One region of the Mycobacterium sp. E2699 genome, then DNA from elsewhere that is predicted to be linked to it. Evidence: predicted binding sites of a transcription regulator. Region 1 holds the regulator's gene; each other region holds the start of a gene.
The links. The regulator LexA, encoded in region 1, represses DNA repair genes until DNA is damaged. The targets are predictions, from matches to a motif close to CGAACANNTGTTCG.
Positions count from the first base shown of each region.

Region 2: ruvC (crossover junction endodeoxyribonuclease RuvC) is a predicted target of LexA. The motif match lies at 2,203-2,216, and genes of this name have one in related genera.
Region 3: cofD (2-phospho-L-lactate transferase) is a predicted target of LexA. The motif match lies at 2,409-2,422, and genes of this name have one in related genera.

Region 1 covers NZ_LZJH01000104.1:109,750-114,744, forward strand. Annotated here, with positions in the region: gene A5696_RS19200 (alpha/beta fold hydrolase) at 1-115, shown strand, start outside; gene A5696_RS19205 (PhzF family phenazine biosynthesis protein) at 149-835, shown strand; gene A5696_RS19210 (peroxynitrite isomerase) at 841-1,335, opposite strand; gene nrdR (transcriptional regulator NrdR) at 1,345-1,824, opposite strand; gene A5696_RS19220 (LysM peptidoglycan-binding domain-containing protein) at 1,926-2,423, opposite strand; gene lexA (transcriptional repressor LexA) at 2,716-3,405, shown strand; gene A5696_RS19230 (LGFP repeat-containing protein) at 3,427-4,995, opposite strand, start outside.
Region 2 covers NZ_LZJH01000101.1:7,446-12,440, reverse strand. Annotated here, with positions in the region: gene A5696_RS18425 (polyamine aminopropyltransferase) at 1-39, opposite strand, end outside; gene A5696_RS18420 (DUF350 domain-containing protein) at 36-491, opposite strand; gene A5696_RS18415 (DUF4247 domain-containing protein) at 525-956, opposite strand; gene A5696_RS18410 (DUF2617 family protein) at 953-1,459, opposite strand; gene A5696_RS18405 (DUF4178 domain-containing protein) at 1,470-2,081, opposite strand; gene ruvC (crossover junction endodeoxyribonuclease RuvC) at 2,233-2,799, shown strand; gene ruvA (Holliday junction branch migration protein RuvA) at 2,796-3,392, shown strand; gene ruvB (Holliday junction branch migration DNA helicase RuvB) at 3,389-4,435, shown strand; gene A5696_RS18385 (hypothetical protein) at 4,546-4,995, shown strand, end outside.
Region 3 covers NZ_LZJH01000136.1:7,053-12,047, reverse strand. Annotated here, with positions in the region: partial or broken gene manB (phosphomannomutase/phosphoglucomutase) at 1-769, opposite strand, end outside; gene A5696_RS23370 (DUF3499 domain-containing protein) at 882-1,343, opposite strand; gene A5696_RS23365 (metallopeptidase family protein) at 1,516-1,938, shown strand; gene A5696_RS23360 (WhiB family transcriptional regulator) at 1,973-2,311, opposite strand; gene cofD (2-phospho-L-lactate transferase) at 2,631-3,626, shown strand; gene A5696_RS23350 (coenzyme F420-0:L-glutamate ligase) at 3,623-4,972, shown strand; gene A5696_RS23345 (class I SAM-dependent methyltransferase) at 4,983-4,995, shown strand, end outside.

The sequences.
Region 1 (4,995 bases):
CGCACTGCGCGGCCTGCTGCGCACCGGGGGCGGCGAGAAGACCGTCACCGGCCCGGCCGACACCCGCGTCGCCGTGTTGAACGCCATGGGATCCGACGAGCGCAGCGCCACCTGACAATTGCGTTGACCCGGCTCGTACAGTCGGGTCATGGGTATCGATGTGACGGTGGTGCGTGTGTTCACCGATCCGGAGGGGAATTTCGGCAATCCGCTCGGCGTGGTCGACGCGAGCCAGGTCGGCGGCCCGGACCGGCAGCGGCTGGCGACCCGATTGGGTTACAGCGAAACGGTTTTCATCGATATCCCGGCCGCCGGCGCGACCACCGCGCAGGCGAGGATCTACACCCCCCGCACGGAGCTTCCGTTCGCCGGTCACCCGACCGTCGGCGCGGCGTGGTGGCTGCGCGAAAACGGCCGGCCGATCAAAACGCTGCAGGTGCCGGCGGGCCTGGTCCAGGTGAGCTATCCGGGCGAACTGACGCGAATCAGCGCCCGCTCGGAGTGGGCCCCGGAATTGGCCATTCACGAATTCGGTTCCGCCGACGACGTTTTGGCCGCCGACCCGGCCGACTTTCCCGTCGACGTCGCGCACTACCTGTGGGCCTGGGTCGATCGGCCGGCCGGCTCGGTGCGTGCGCGGGGGTTTTTCGCAAACCTCGGCGTGCCGGAGGACGAGGCGACCGGCTCGGCGGCGATGCGGATCACCGACTACCTCAGCCGCGACCTGCACATCACGCAGGGCAAGGGGTCGGTCATCGACACCACGTGGAACGCCGAGGGGTGGGTGGGCGTGGCGGGGCGCGTCGTCAACGACGGTGTCCGGCAGGTCGACTGAGCGACTCAGACCCGGCGGTGCAGCACCGCGTCGAGGTGATCCTGTAAGGGCTGCCCCACCGCGCCCATGCGCACCTTGTAGGACAGCTCGTCGCCGTCGATGCGCAGCGACCGGCCAAGCGCCGTAACCTCTTTGGCGGTCGGGGTCAGGCCGATTGTCCCGCCGGAACCCGTCGACAGCTCGACGTCGATGCGGTCGCCGGTCACCGAATAGGTGCCCACCTCGATTTCGGTGATGCCGCTCGGGTGGGCCAGCACCAGCTCGACCTCGCCCGGCCGCGGCGCCCGCAGATATCCCGTCTCGGCGTGCAGCGGCTTGCCGTCGGTGACCGCCTTGGTCTTTTGCGAATAAGCCAGAAACGGCTTGCCCACATGGGAGAACACGACTTCCTCGAAATAGTCGAAGGGCTGGATCGTCGGGTACTTGCCCGAGCCCCGACCGGCCCAGGTCCCCAACAACGGCGCCAGCGCCTCCAGATCGGGGTGCAGATCGGGCGGCATAACGACAGCCTAGCGAGCGGCCGGCTCCGGATCCGTCGACAGTTTGCGGTGCGCGCGCAGCGCCTCGATCTCGCGCTCGAAATCCTCCGCGGACGAGAACGACCGGTACACCGACGCGAACCGCAGGTACGCCACCTCGTCCAGATCGCGCAACGGGCCCAGGATGGCCAGGCCGACCTCGTGGCTGGGCACCTCCGGCGACCCCGCGGCGCGCACGGTGTCTTCCACCTGCTGGGCAAGCAGATTCAGCGCGTCGTCGTCGACCTGGCGGCCCTGACATGCCCGACGGACCCCGCTGATGACCTTTTCCCGGCTGAAGGGCTCGGTGACGCCGCTGCGTTTGACCACGGCCAGCACCGCGGTTTCGACGGTGGTGAAACGTCGCCCGCACTCGGGGCAGGACCGGCGGCGCCTGATGGCCTGGCCCTCGTCGGTCTCCCGCGAGTCGATCACCCGGGAGTCGGGATGACGGCAGAACGGACAGTGCATGACCGCTCCTTCGCCGTGCTCACATCCGGGGTCGCAGAACACCCCGAGCGTACCCGTGCGCTCCCCGGCTTGGGACGGACACCTTTCGCCGATTCGCCGGGTCAGCCGACCGGCGCGATCAACGTCTGGCCCGCGGCCAGCGAGGGTGAGTTGAGGTCGTTGAGTTCGCGGATCCGCTCGGCGACCTGGCGGGCCGGCGCGTCGGGCGCCACCCGGTGCGCGACATCCTGCAGGGACTCCCCGGGCTCGACCCGCACGACGGCCAGCCGATCGGGGACCGCGGCGGTCGCTCCCGCGGAATCGCCGTTGACCGCCTGCCCGATGTTGGCGACCAGGCCCAGCCACAGGGTGATGGCCGCGGCGACCAGCGCCAGCCCCACCGTCGTCGCCAGCGTGACGGGCCGACGCGTCCGGTGCGGGGCAACCGACATCGCCACACCGGTGCCGTGGTAGCGCGGCGCCGCACCCGCCGGCCTGGCCGGGCCGGGCCGGTGAAAACGCGCAAGGCCGTCCCGGCCGTGGCGGAGACCCTGCGCCGGCCCGTTGACCGGGCGCCGGACGCCGGACGTACGCGGCGCGACTGTGTGGATGATGGTCATCTGCGTTCCTCCGGTCAACTCATTCTCGCTCGTGTGTTCGACTATAGTCGCTCGTGTGTTCGATAACCGAACATTTGAGCGAAGCGTGTCGGACGAGCAAAACGCTAGAGCACCCCACCGACAACTTTCGGGGCGCGACCTCTGACATGGCGTTGAGATACCCGATCGATCGAAGAGTTACACCTTTGTTATTCGGCCGCTCCGGGGGTGTTTCGGCGGGCCGCCGCCGCAGCACGACACGCGAGTCGAACACATGTTTGATTCTTCGCCCCGGTGCGGCTACATTCGGTGCATGAGCGACAGCAACGACACCCCATCAAGCAGCTCGCCCCCCGCAGATTCCTCGCTGACCGAACGGCAGCGAACCATTCTCAACGTCATCCGCGCGTCGGTCACCAGCCGCGGCTACCCGCCGAGCATCCGGGAGATCGGCGATGCCGTCGGACTGACCTCGACGTCCTCGGTGGCGCACCAACTGCGCACGCTGGAGCGCAAGGGATACCTGCGCCGCGACCCGAACCGGCCGCGGGCCGTGGACGTCCGGGGCGCCGAGGACGCCACCGACGCGGCGCCGGTCACCGACGTCGCGGGCTCGGACGCCCTGCCCGAGCCCAGCTACGTCCCCGTGCTGGGGCGCATCGCCGCCGGTGGGCCGATACTCGCCGAAGAGGCCGTCGAGGATGTTTTCCCGCTGCCCCGCGAGTTGGTCGGCGAGGGCACGCTGTTCTTGCTCAAGGTGGTGGGCGATTCGATGGTCGAGGCCGCGATCTGCGACGGCGACTGGGTCGTGGTGCGCCAGCAGCACGTCGCGGACAACGGGGACATCGTGGCCGCCATGATCGACGGCGAGGCCACGGTCAAGACGTTCAAGCGCGCGGGCGGTCAGGTGTGGCTGATGCCGCACAACCCGGCGTTCGACCCGATCCCGGGCAACGACGCCACCGTGCTCGGCAAAGTCGTCACGGTGATCCGCAAGATCTAGCCGCGCTCGGCCGGCCCTGACTCAGTCGGCCTTGTGGAAGCCGTTGGCTTGCGCGACTTCTTCGCTGGACAGCCACAATTCGGCCAGGGTGTCGTGATAGAGGGGGCTGCCGGGCGTGTAGTACAGGCCGAAGCTCGCGCTGGCCTTGATCGGATAGCCGTCGGGCACCTGGTACGGGTCGTCCAGCGGCAGGCGGATCGTCGGGCGCCGACCGGGTGCCGACGCCCCGCCGGCCGCTGAGGCCACCTCCGACGGCTCCTCGTCATCCGCGGCAGCGTGCCGACCGACGCGGGATTCCGCGGCGGCCACGGCCGCCGCCTCGGGAACGACCGTGCGGGACGGCCCGGCCTCCTCGGCGGCGGCCCCCTCATGGCCCACCTCCTCGTGGCCCGTCCCCTCGTAGCCGGCCTCCTCGTAACCGGCCTCTTCGTAACCGGCCTCCTCGTAGCCGGCCTCTTCGTAGCCCGCCTCCTCATGGTCGGCGCCCTCGTAGCCGGCCTCCTCGCGGCGGTCCTGCACGGGCACGTCGGGATAGCCCACCTCCGACAGTGCCGCCGCCGAGACGATGGGTATGGAATCCGTGTCCACCGCGTCGGGATTCTCGTCTTCGGCGACTGCATCCTCGAATTCGGTTGCGCCGTGGTCGGATTCGCCTTCGCCGTACCCACCGGCCGCTCGGCTCCAGCTGACCCGCCCCGCGGATTCGGCGTCGGCGTGCGGCTGGCCTTCGGCCGCCGCGACGTCTCCGACCGGGAAATGGTCGGTCGCGAGGTCGGCGTCTTCGCGCTCCCAGTGCCCGTCAAGCGGGCCCTCGTAACCGGCATGGACGTCGCGCTCGGGTTCGTAGGCGGCGGTGACGGGGCCGCGGCGGGCGCGGCGCCGGCGCATTCCCACCGCCGTCAGCGCCAACAGGGCGATCAGCAGCAGCACCCCGACGGCGGCCGCCACCCACCACCAGCGCCAGGCGAACTTCTTGCCGTGCGAGGGCATCGCCGCGGTGCTCGGCTGGTTCTGCCCCGAGACCTGCAGGCCGGACAGCAAGGGAGCCAGGTTCGACGGGTCGGTGCTGAACGAGTTCTTCGCCCGGTTCCACGAGATCTTGCCGCCGGTGAACTGCTGCGAAACCACGTCGCCGTCGACGGCCTGATCGCCGACCGGGGCACCGAGCTTGCCGTTGGGGCCGCGGAGCTTGTCCCACGCGGCCTTCATCGCGCCCCGCACCACGAACGCGCCGTGATCGGGGGTCCAGAAGATCACCGGCTTGTCGGCCGCCGCGAAGGTGGCGACGCGGCTGGAGGGGCCGATGCCGCCGTCGGACTCGTTGGCGGTGGGGTAACCGAGGTCGCTGCCGGCCGGCCCGCCCAGCGACTCGTACTTGGCGAGGATGTCGCTCTCGAGGGCGTTCGCACCGGTGGCCGGGTTGAAGAACACCTTGCCGCCGGCGAAGTTCTGGGCGATCCCGTCGCCGCCGATCGGGTAGTTGCCGCCCTGCTTGGCGCCCAGCGGGCCGGTGGCGCCACCGGCCGCCCGCCAGGCCATGTTGATGGCCGCGGCGGGGTCGATCGCGACCTGCAGGCCCTTCAGTTGGTC
Region 2 (4,995 bases), on a different contig from region 1:
CACGGCGCGCCACCGCGGGGAAGCATCCACGACCGTCATGACACCGCCGCGGCGGTCACCCCTCCCACGGCGAGCAGTATCAACGCCACCGCGAACGAACCGGGATGCAGCTCCGGCTCGTCGACGTGCTCGTGGAAACTGCCCGGGATCAGCAGGTGCATCGCCAGCAGCGCGATCGCCAGCAGGATCACGCCCATCAGCCCGTACACCGCCACGCCGAGCAGGCCCTGCCCCAGTTGGCTGTAGCTGTTGGTGATGGCGCTGATGATGACGGCGGTCAGCGATATGTACATGGCGCCCGCGACGACGACGGCGTTGGGGCGGCGATCGATGAACACCAGTTGGCGCAGCCTTCCGGGGGTCAGCCAGTCGACCATGTAGAAGCCGATGAGCAGCACGGCCATGCCGACCGCGAAGTACAGGATCGTCGCGAGCGCTCCCTTCAGGACGGGAGTGACGTCGACGGTTCCGATCTCGACGGCGAGGTACATGGTTGTCTCCTTTGCTTTCAATCGCCTAAGCCATCACTTGGTCCCGCCGGGGCCGCCCGGGGTGCCGCCGGCGCCGCCCGACGGGGATCCGGGGAAGAAGCCGGGGCCGAGGAAGATGAACGAGCCGTGGCTGTATCCGGCGCTCAGGGGTTCGACGCGGATGCTGCACGGTTGGTTGCCGTCGGGACCGACGATCACGATGTTGTTGCTGTAGCGCAGGTACTGGTTGCTGCCGTTGGCGGCGCGCGCCTCGGGCTCCTGATAGTCGGCGAGGGAGTCGGCGACCTGCTCGGGCGATCCGGTGCACAGGTAGCGCGTTCCGTTCACGTCCCGCGAGTACTCGTGGTAGTGGCCCGCGATGTACGAGCCGATGTCCTTCTGCTGCAAGATGATTCCGAACACCAGGCAGGCGACGGCCGCGACGGCCAGCGCGCCGGAGATCAGGAACAGGCGATTGCGGCTCACGGCCGCCACCTGCTCGCCGTGTGGACCACCAGGCCGCCGGAGCCCGGCCGCGGGTACAGGTGCCAGGTCTGCCATCGCCAGCCCGCGCCGTCGGGTTCGGCCGCCAGGGCGGTCAGGGCCGCGTCGTCGCCGGGGAAGGTGCCCCCGAGCCAACCCGGGCGGCCCGCGCACCGGTCGCGCAGTTCGCTCGCCAGCCGGCGGAAGCTCGCCTCGTCGTGCGTTTCGGTGCGGGATTGCAGGCGGTAGCCGGGGGCCTCCGACCGCCGCGGCAGGTCGCCGCCCACGGCCCGCGCCGTGCACGAGACCTGCTCGGAGAAGCCGCCTTTCGCGTGCTCGACCGCAACCACGTGCGACGCGCCGAGGACGCCGAGCCGCAGCGCGCCGCCGTCGGGGTGCCGCAGCCAGCAGGTGGCCAGCGGCGCCGGCGCGGGCGCGTTGAGCGCGAGTCCCAGCCGCTCGCCGGAGACGTCCGCCGGGGTCACGGCGAGCCGATGGAGGGGCACCGTGCGCGACCTAGGGGGCCGAGGGCGGGGGCGCGGGGTAGACGGTGAGCTCGCCGGTCAGCACCGGCTTGCCCGTCGAGATCTCCCAGGGCATGCCCGGGGCCCAGCGCTCGAAGGACAGCAGGGCGGTCTCGTCGGCGTTGGTGCAGTCGAGGAATTCCATCTCGCCGCCGGCCGGCAGTCCGGTGGTGCCCTCGGTGGTGTAGGAGGCGTGGCCGCGCTCCGACTCGTGAAACGCCACGCCGTCGACGACATACGAGTCGCCGGGCTGCAACGTGAGGTCCTTGCGGGTGACCCACATGGCCAGCTCCAGGCGCCCGTCGTCCTCCTCGACGCTGAACCAGACCGGCTGGTCGCCGCCTTCCAGCAGGTGCTCCCACCACACGAACGGGCCCTCGCGAAACGTCACCGACCCGCGGACCACGTAGTCGACGCCGCCGTAACTGACGATGGCGCCCGGACCTAGCTGGCGGGGCCCGAACTGCGGCATCGCGTTGAAGGACAGGGGGTCCTGGCGTCCGCTGGGGCGGGCGGCCTTCTTCGGGCGCCGCAAAGCGATGACCAGCACCACGATGGAGGCGATGAACAGCACGGCCGCGAGGACGAGCAGGAGTGTTGCCACACCAAACCTTCCATGCCACAGTGCCGGCCGCAGTGCCGGAGCGAACGTGGGCTATAAGTTAACAGCTTTCGGCCGGCGCAGCGTGTCTACCGGATCCCGTCGGCCACGCCCGCTAGGCTCTCGAACAGCTGTTCGTATGAAGGAGCCGGTAATGCGCGTGCTGGGCGTCGACCCCGGACTGACCCGATGTGGCCTGTCGGTCGTGGAGAGCGGTCGTGGCCGCAACGTCGTCGCGCTCGACGTCGACGTGGTGCGCACCCCGTCGGACGCGCCGCTGGCCAAGCGGTTGCTGGCCATCAGCGACGCCGTCGAGCACTGGCTGGCCACCCATCAGCCGGACGTGGTGGCCGTCGAGCGGGTGTTCTCCCAGGTGAACGTGACGACCGTGATGGGCACGGCCCAGGCCGGCGGCGTCGTCGCGCTGGCGGCGGCCCGCCGCGGCATCGACGTGCACTTCCACACCCCCACCGAGGTGAAGGCCGCGGTCACCGGCAACGGCGCCGCGGACAAGGCGCAGGTCACCGCGATGGTCACCAGAATCCTTGCGCTGCAAGCCAAACCGACACCGGCCGACGCCGCCGACGCGCTGGCGCTGGCGATCTGCCATTGCTGGCGGGCGCCGATGATCGCCCGGATGGCCGCCGCCGAGGCCCTGGCCGCCCAGCAGCGGCACGCCTACCGGGCGCGGTTGCAGGCCGAGCTGAAGGCCACCCGATGATCGCCTCGGTGCGCGGGGAGGTGCTCGAGGTGGCGCTCGATCATGCGGTGATCGAGGCCGCCGGCGTCGGCTACCGGGTCAACGCGACGCCGTCGACGCTGGCGACGCTGCGCACCGGGACCGAGGCCCGGCTGATCACCGCGATGGTCGTCCGTGAGGATTCGCAGACGCTGTACGGGTTCGCCGACTCCGACACCCGCGACCTGTTCCTGACGCTGCTGTCGGTGTCGGGGGTGGGGCCCCGGCTGGCGATGGCGACGCTGGCCGTGCACGACGCCGCGGCGCTGCGCCACGCGCTGCACGACGGCGACGTCGCCGCGCTGACCCGGGTGCCCGGCATCGGCAAGCGCGGCGCCGAGCGGATGGTGCTGGAACTGCGGGACAAGGTGGCGCCCGCCGGCGGTGCCACCCCGGGCGTCGCGGCCGTCAACGGCAACGCGGTCCGCGGCCCGGTGGTGGAGGCCCTGGTCGGACTGGGTTTCGCCACCAAGCAGGCCGAGGAGGCCACCGACAGGGTGCTGGCCGCCGAACATGAGGCCACGACGTCCGGTGCGCTGCGGGCCGCCCTGTCGTTGCTGGGCAAGTCGCGATGACGGACGACTACCCCGACCGTGACGTCTCCCCGGCGCTGACCGTGGGTGAGGGCGACATCGACGTCAGCCTGCGGCCCCGGACTTTGGGGGAGTTCATCGGCCAGCCGCGGGTGCGCGAGCAGCTGCAGTTGGTGATCGAGGGCGCCAAGAACCGCGGCGGCACACCGGACCACATCCTGCTGTCCGGCCCGCCGGGGCTGGGCAAGACCTCGCTGGCGATGATCATCGCGGCCGAGCTCGGCTCGTCGTTGCGGGTGACGTCGGGCCCGGCGCTGGAACGCGCGGGCGACCTGGCCGCGATGCTGTCCAACCTGGTCGAGCACGACGTGCTGTTCATCGACGAGATCCATCGCATCGCGCGGCCCGCCGAGGAGATGCTCTACCTGGCGATGGAGGACTTCCGGGTCGACGTGGTGGTGGGCAAGGGACCCGGCGCGACGTCGATTCCGCTGGAGGTGGCGCCCTTCACCCTGGTGGGCGCCACCACCCGGTCGGGCGCGCTGACCGGCCCGCTGCGCGACCGGTTCGGCTTCACCGCGCACATGGACTTCTACGAGCCCGCCGAGCTGGAGCGGGTGCTGGCGCGCTCGGCCGGGATCCTCGGCATCGAGCTGGGCGCCGAGGCCGGCGCCGAGATCGCGCGGCGCTCGCGGGGCACCCCGCGGATCGCCAACCGGCTGCTGCGCCGGGTCCGCGACTTCGCCGAGGTGCGCGCCGACGGGGTGATCACCCGCGACGTCGCCAAGTCCGCGCTGGCGGTTTACGACGTCGACGAGCTGGGCCTGGACCGGCTGGACCGGGCGGTGCTGTCGGCGCTCACCCGCGGCTTTGGCGGCGGCCCGGTCGGCGTCTCGACGCTGGCGGTCGCGGTGGGCGAGGAGGCCGCCACCGTCGAGGAGGTGTGCGAGCCGTTCCTGGTGCGGGCCGGCATGGTCGCGCGCACGCCGCGCGGACGGGTGGCCACCGCGCAGGCGTGGACGCACCTCGGCCTGACCCCGCCGGCCGGCGCCGCCGGGCTGGGCCAACAGGGCCTCTTCGACTAGTTCCCATGGTGGCGACCCGCTTCGCCCGGCTACGCCGCGGCACTTGTGTGTTACGTCACGGTCGGCGGGGTACCCCAGGCTGCATCAGTACTTACTGTAGGAGGTTTCTGATGAGGCACACAGGCCCCGAATACGAACGCCCGCGTGCGTACATGCCACGCAGCCGCGGCGCCCTGAGCGGGCTGCTCCTGATCCTGTTGGGCGCGTGGGGGGCGTTGGTCCCCTTCTTCGGGCCCAACGTCGATTGGGCGTACATGAGCGATCCGGCGTGGACGTGGACCACCGCCAAGGGCTGGCTCGAGGTGCTCCCCGGCGCGGTCACCGCCCTGGGTGGCCTGTTGTTACTGGTCTCCGGGAACCGGGGCAGCGCCGTGTTCGGCGGCTGGCTGGCGGTCCTCGGGGGCGCCTGGTTCGTGGTCGGCCGGGCGTTCGCGCCGACGCTGGGTATCGGCGACGTCGGTCAGCCGGCGGCCGCGACCGACCTGAAGCGGGCCCTGCTGGAGGTCACGTACTTCACCGGCCTGGGCGCGCTGATCGTGTTCCTGGGCGGGGCGGCCCTG
Region 3 (4,995 bases), on a different contig from region 1:
CGTCGACCACGAAGCACCGGTCGGCGTCCCCGTCGAAGGCCAGCCCGATGTCGGCTTCGGTGTCGCGGACGAACTTCTGCAGGTCCACCAGGTTGGCCGGGTCAAGCGGGTTGGCCTCGTGGTTGGGAAACGAACCGTCGAGTTCGAAGTACAACGGCAGCAAGGTGATCGAGTCGATCGCGCCGAGGACGGCCGGGGCGGTGTGGCCGGCCATGCCGTTGCCCGCGTCCACGGCCACCCGCAGCGGGCGCAGGCCGGAGGTGTCCACCAGCGAACGCAGGAAAGCCCCGTAGTCGGCCAGGACGTCGCGATCGCTGACGGTCCCGGGCGGGCCGTCGTACGGCCGCACCCCGGCGATGAGATCGTCGCTGATGACGCTCAGCCCGGTGTCCGCCCCGACCGGTTTGGCGCCGGCCCGGCACAGCTTGATGCCGTTGTAGGCCGCCGGGTTGTGGCTCGCGGTGAACATCGCGCCCGGGCAGTCCAACAGCCCGGAGGCGAAATAAAGCTGGTCGGTGGACGCCAAACCGATCCGCACCACGTCCAGGCCCTGGCTCGTCACCCCGCGAGCGAAGGCCGCGGCCAACGCCGGCGAACTGTCCCGCATGTCGTGGCCGAGCGCCACCTGCCGAGCGCCCTCACCGCGCATCAACGTGGCGAAGGCGGCGCCCAGATCGGCGACCAGCGGCTCGTCGAGTTCCTCTCCGACCAGCCCGCGAACGTCGTACGCCTTGACGACGCGCCGGACGGTCGCGGCGGACCGAGACATGCGAACTCCTGACGCTCCTGATGATGGGTCCCTTGGCGTCAGCCTATCGGCCCGGGAAGAACCTGCGGCGCGTTAGACCCGGCAAGTGGGAGCCAGTCCCGGCCAGTCGAAACTAGTCCGAGGGGTCCGGCAACACCCGCAAATGTCCGCGGCGGCGACCGGAACGGTGCTCAGGCGGCGCGAGCAGCCCGCTGCTCGGCGCGGTGGCCTGGGTTCCGGCGTGGATGTGGGGATCGGCGAACCCGTCGAAGCCGTTTCGGGGCGCACCGGCGATCGGGCGGGAACGGCCCGCGTCGCCCGGGCGGCCCTCCCGCACCGCGTCGGCGAGGGCGACCAGGTCGTCCTCGTCCGGGTGGGTGGGCTCGGAAAAGAGGGGTCCGGCGTGGCGCACGAGGTCCCAGCCGCGGGGCGCGGTGATCCGGCCGGCATGGCCGACGCACAGGTCCCACGAATGCGGTTCGCGCGCGGTGGCCAGTGGGCCCACCACCGCCGTCGAGTCCGAGTAGACGAACGTCAGGGTCGCCACGGCGTAGTGCGGACACCCGGGCCGGCAACAGCGACGGGGAACGTTCACGCCGAAAGGCTATCGTGCGCAAACGCCACGGAAGCGCCGGACACGCGCATCCGCTCGACCCGCGATGTACAACCGTTACCATCGGCGCGTGGGCGATTCCGGCGGCTCCCCGCAAAGCGATCGGCCCGGGCGCCGGTCGGCTTCCTACCGCGCGTCGCGCCGGGGTCGCGACATGCGCGGCCCGCTGCTGCCGCCGACGGTGCCGGGCTGGCGCAGCCGGGCCGAGCGGTTCGACATGGCGGTGCTGGAGGCCTACGAGCCCATCGAGCGGCGCTGGCAGGAGCGGGTGTCCGAGCTCGACGTGGCCGTCGACGAGATCCCGCGGATCGCCGCCAAGGATCCCGACAGCGTGCAGTGGCCGCCGGAGGTCATCGCCGACGGCCCGATCGCGCTCGCCCGGCTGATCCCGGCCGGCGTCGACGTCCGCGGCAACTCCACGCGGGCACGAATTGTCTTGTTCCGCAAGCCGATCGAGCGACGCGCCAAGGACACCGACGAACTCGGCGAGTTGTTGCACGAGATCCTGGTGGCGCAGGTGGCCATCTACCTCGACGTCGAACCCTCGGTCATCGACCCCACCATCGACGACGAATGACGTTGCGCGGCGGGCGCGTCGCCGCGCGCCGGGGTCAGACGATGCCGCGCTTGAGGCGGCGGCGCTCGCGCTCGGAGAGCCCGCCCCAGATGCCGAAGCGCTCGTCGTGCGCCAGGGCGTACTCGAGGCACTCGTGGCGAACCTCGCAACCCAGGCAGATCTTCTTCGCCTCGCGGGTGGAGCCGCCCTTCTCCGGGAAGAAGGCCTCGGGGTCGGTCTGCGCGCACAGGGCGCGGTCCTGCCACTGATCCGGTGTCGCCGGCGGCAGGGGTTCGGGCTCGAAAGCGACTGGGGCATCGGGAACCACAGTCAGGTGCGGGCGGACGGGTGCCGCCGGCGCCGAGCCGATCATGGTGTGCGGTGTGCCTGTCATAACGCCCCGAAGGTGCTCATAAGACATGCTTCGTCCGCCTCCTCAGCTTTGATTTGAGAGAGTGAGTGCTTCCCACTGTTCTGATGTACAGACAATTCGAACAAGTGATCGAATCTCGGTCTGCGACACCGGAATCGGCCGGCCAACCGGGAAATGACACTGTTGTGATTAGACACTTGTTGACCTGCTTGGTCAAGCGTAATGGCCAATTTCCATATCATCTCGTGACGAAATTTCGGCGTTTCTGTTGTTTTCGGGTCTTCGGCGTGTCCATCACAATCCCGACACGGGCAGTACTGTCGAGCCCTGTGAAGGTCAAGTGAAGGTCACCGCTCTGGTCGGTGGGGTTGGCGGCGCCCGTTTCCTGCTGGGGATTCAACAGCTGCTCGGGCTGGGTCAGTTCCAAACGCAACAGGGCCCGGCGACCGACAGCCACGAGCTGACCGCGATCGTCAACGTCGGCGATGACGCCTGGATCCACGGGTTGCGCGTCTGTCCGGATCTGGACACCTGCATGTACACCTTAGGTGGAGGCGTCGACCCGGAGCGCGGGTGGGGTCACCGCGACGAAACCTGGCACGCCAAGGAGGAATTGGCGCGCTACGGCGTGCAGCCCGACTGGTTCCAGCTCGGCGACCGCGACCTGGGCACCCACCTGGTACGCACCCAGATGCTCAACGCGGGCTACCCGCTGTCACAGATCACCACCGCGCTGTGCGATCGCTGGCAGCCCGGCGCGCGGCTGGTGCCGGCGACCGACGACCGGTGCGAGACGCACGTCGTGATCACCGATCCGGCCGACGACCGCCGCCGCGCGATCCACTTCCAGGAGTGGTGGGTGCGCTACCGGGCGCAGGTGCCCACGCACAGCTTCGCGTTCGTCGGCGCCGAAAAGGCCGGCGCCGCAGCCGAAGCGGTGACCGCCATCGCCGACGCCGACGTCGTCCTGCTGGCGCCGTCCAACCCGGTGGTCAGCGTCGGCGCGATCCTCGCCGTCCCGGGCATCCGCGGGGCGCTGCGGGCGGCCCGCGCCCCGGTCGTCGGCTACTCGCCGATCATCGGCGGAAAGCCGTTGCGCGGCATGGCCGATGCCTGCCTGTCGGTGATCGGGGTGGAGTCCACCGCGGAGGCCGTCGGCCGGCACTTCGGCGCGCGGCGGGCCACCGGCATACTGGATTGCTGGCTGATCCACGAGGGCGACCGGGCCGACGTCGAGGGGGTGGCGGTGCGCGCGGTGCCGCTCTTGATGAGCGACCCCAAGGCGACGGCCGAGATGGTCCGCGCCGGGCTGGAGCTCGCGGGCGTGGACCGGTGAGTGAGCACGGCACCGCGGCCGCCGTCGAGATCCTGCCCGTCGCCGGGCTGCCCGAATTCCGGCCCGGCGACGACCTGGCCGCGGCCGTCGCCGCGGCGGCGCCCTGGCTGCGCCACGGCGACGTCGTCGTGGTGACCAGCAAGGTCGTCTCCAAGTGCGAGGGGCGCCTCGTGCCGGCCCCGGCCGATGCCGAGGCGCGCGATCGGCTGCGCCGCAAGCTCGTCGACGACGAGGCGGTGCGCGTGCTGGCGCGCAAGGGCCAGACCCTGATCACCGAGAACCGGCTCGGCCTGGTCCAAGCCGCTGCCGGGGTGGACGGGTCCAACGTGGGCCGCGACGAGCTGGCGCTGCTCCCGGTCGACCCCGACGCCAGCGCCGCGGCGCTGCGCGCCGGGCTGCGCGAGCGGCTCGGCGTCGACGTCGCCGTCGTCATCACCGACACGATGGGCCGCGCCTGGCGCAACGGCCAGACCGACGCGGCGGTCGGCGCGGCCGGTCTTCGCGTGCTGCACGGGTATTCGGGGGCCGTCGATGCGCACGGCAACGAGCTGGTGGTCACCGAGATCGCGATCGCCGACGAGGTCGCGGCCGCCGCCGATCTGGTCAAGGGCAAGCTGACCGCGATGCCGGTGGCCGTCGTGCGCGGGCTGCCCGCCCACGTCGTCACCGACGACGGCACGACCGCGCGACAGCTGCTGCGGCCCGGCGGGGAGGACCTGTTCTGGCTCGGCACCGCCGAGGCCCTCGACATGGGCCGCCGGCAGGCCCAGCTGTTGCGCCGGTCGGTGCGCCGGTTCGGCGCCGAGCCCGTGCCGCCGGAGCTCATCGAGGAAGCCGTCGCCGAGGCCCTCACCGCGCCGGCCCCCCACCACACCCGGCCGGTCCGGTTCGTGTGGCTGCGGAATCCGTCCGCCCGGACCCGGCTGCTGGACCGCATGAAGGACAAGTGGCGCTCCGACCTCGCCGGTGACGGGCGCCCCGCCGACTCCGTCGAACGGCGGCTGGCGCGCGGCCAAATCCTCTACGACGCACCCGAAGTGGTGATCCCGTTCCTGGTGCCCGAGGGCGCCCACGCCTACCCCGACGCCGCCCGCACGGCCGCCGAGCACACCATGTTCAACGTCGCGGTCGGCGCGGCCGTGCAGGCCCTGCTGGTCGCGTTGGCGGTCCGCGGGGTGGGCAGCTGCTGGATCGGCTCGACGATCTTCGCCGCCGAGCTGGTCCGCGCCGAGCTGGGGCTGCCCGCCGACTGGGAGCCGCTGGGCGCCATCGCGATCGGCTATGCCGAGGAGCCGCCCGCGCCGCGCGCCGCGGCGGACCCCGGTGATCTGTTGATCCGCAAGTGATACTGGACCCGTGAATTTCGCGG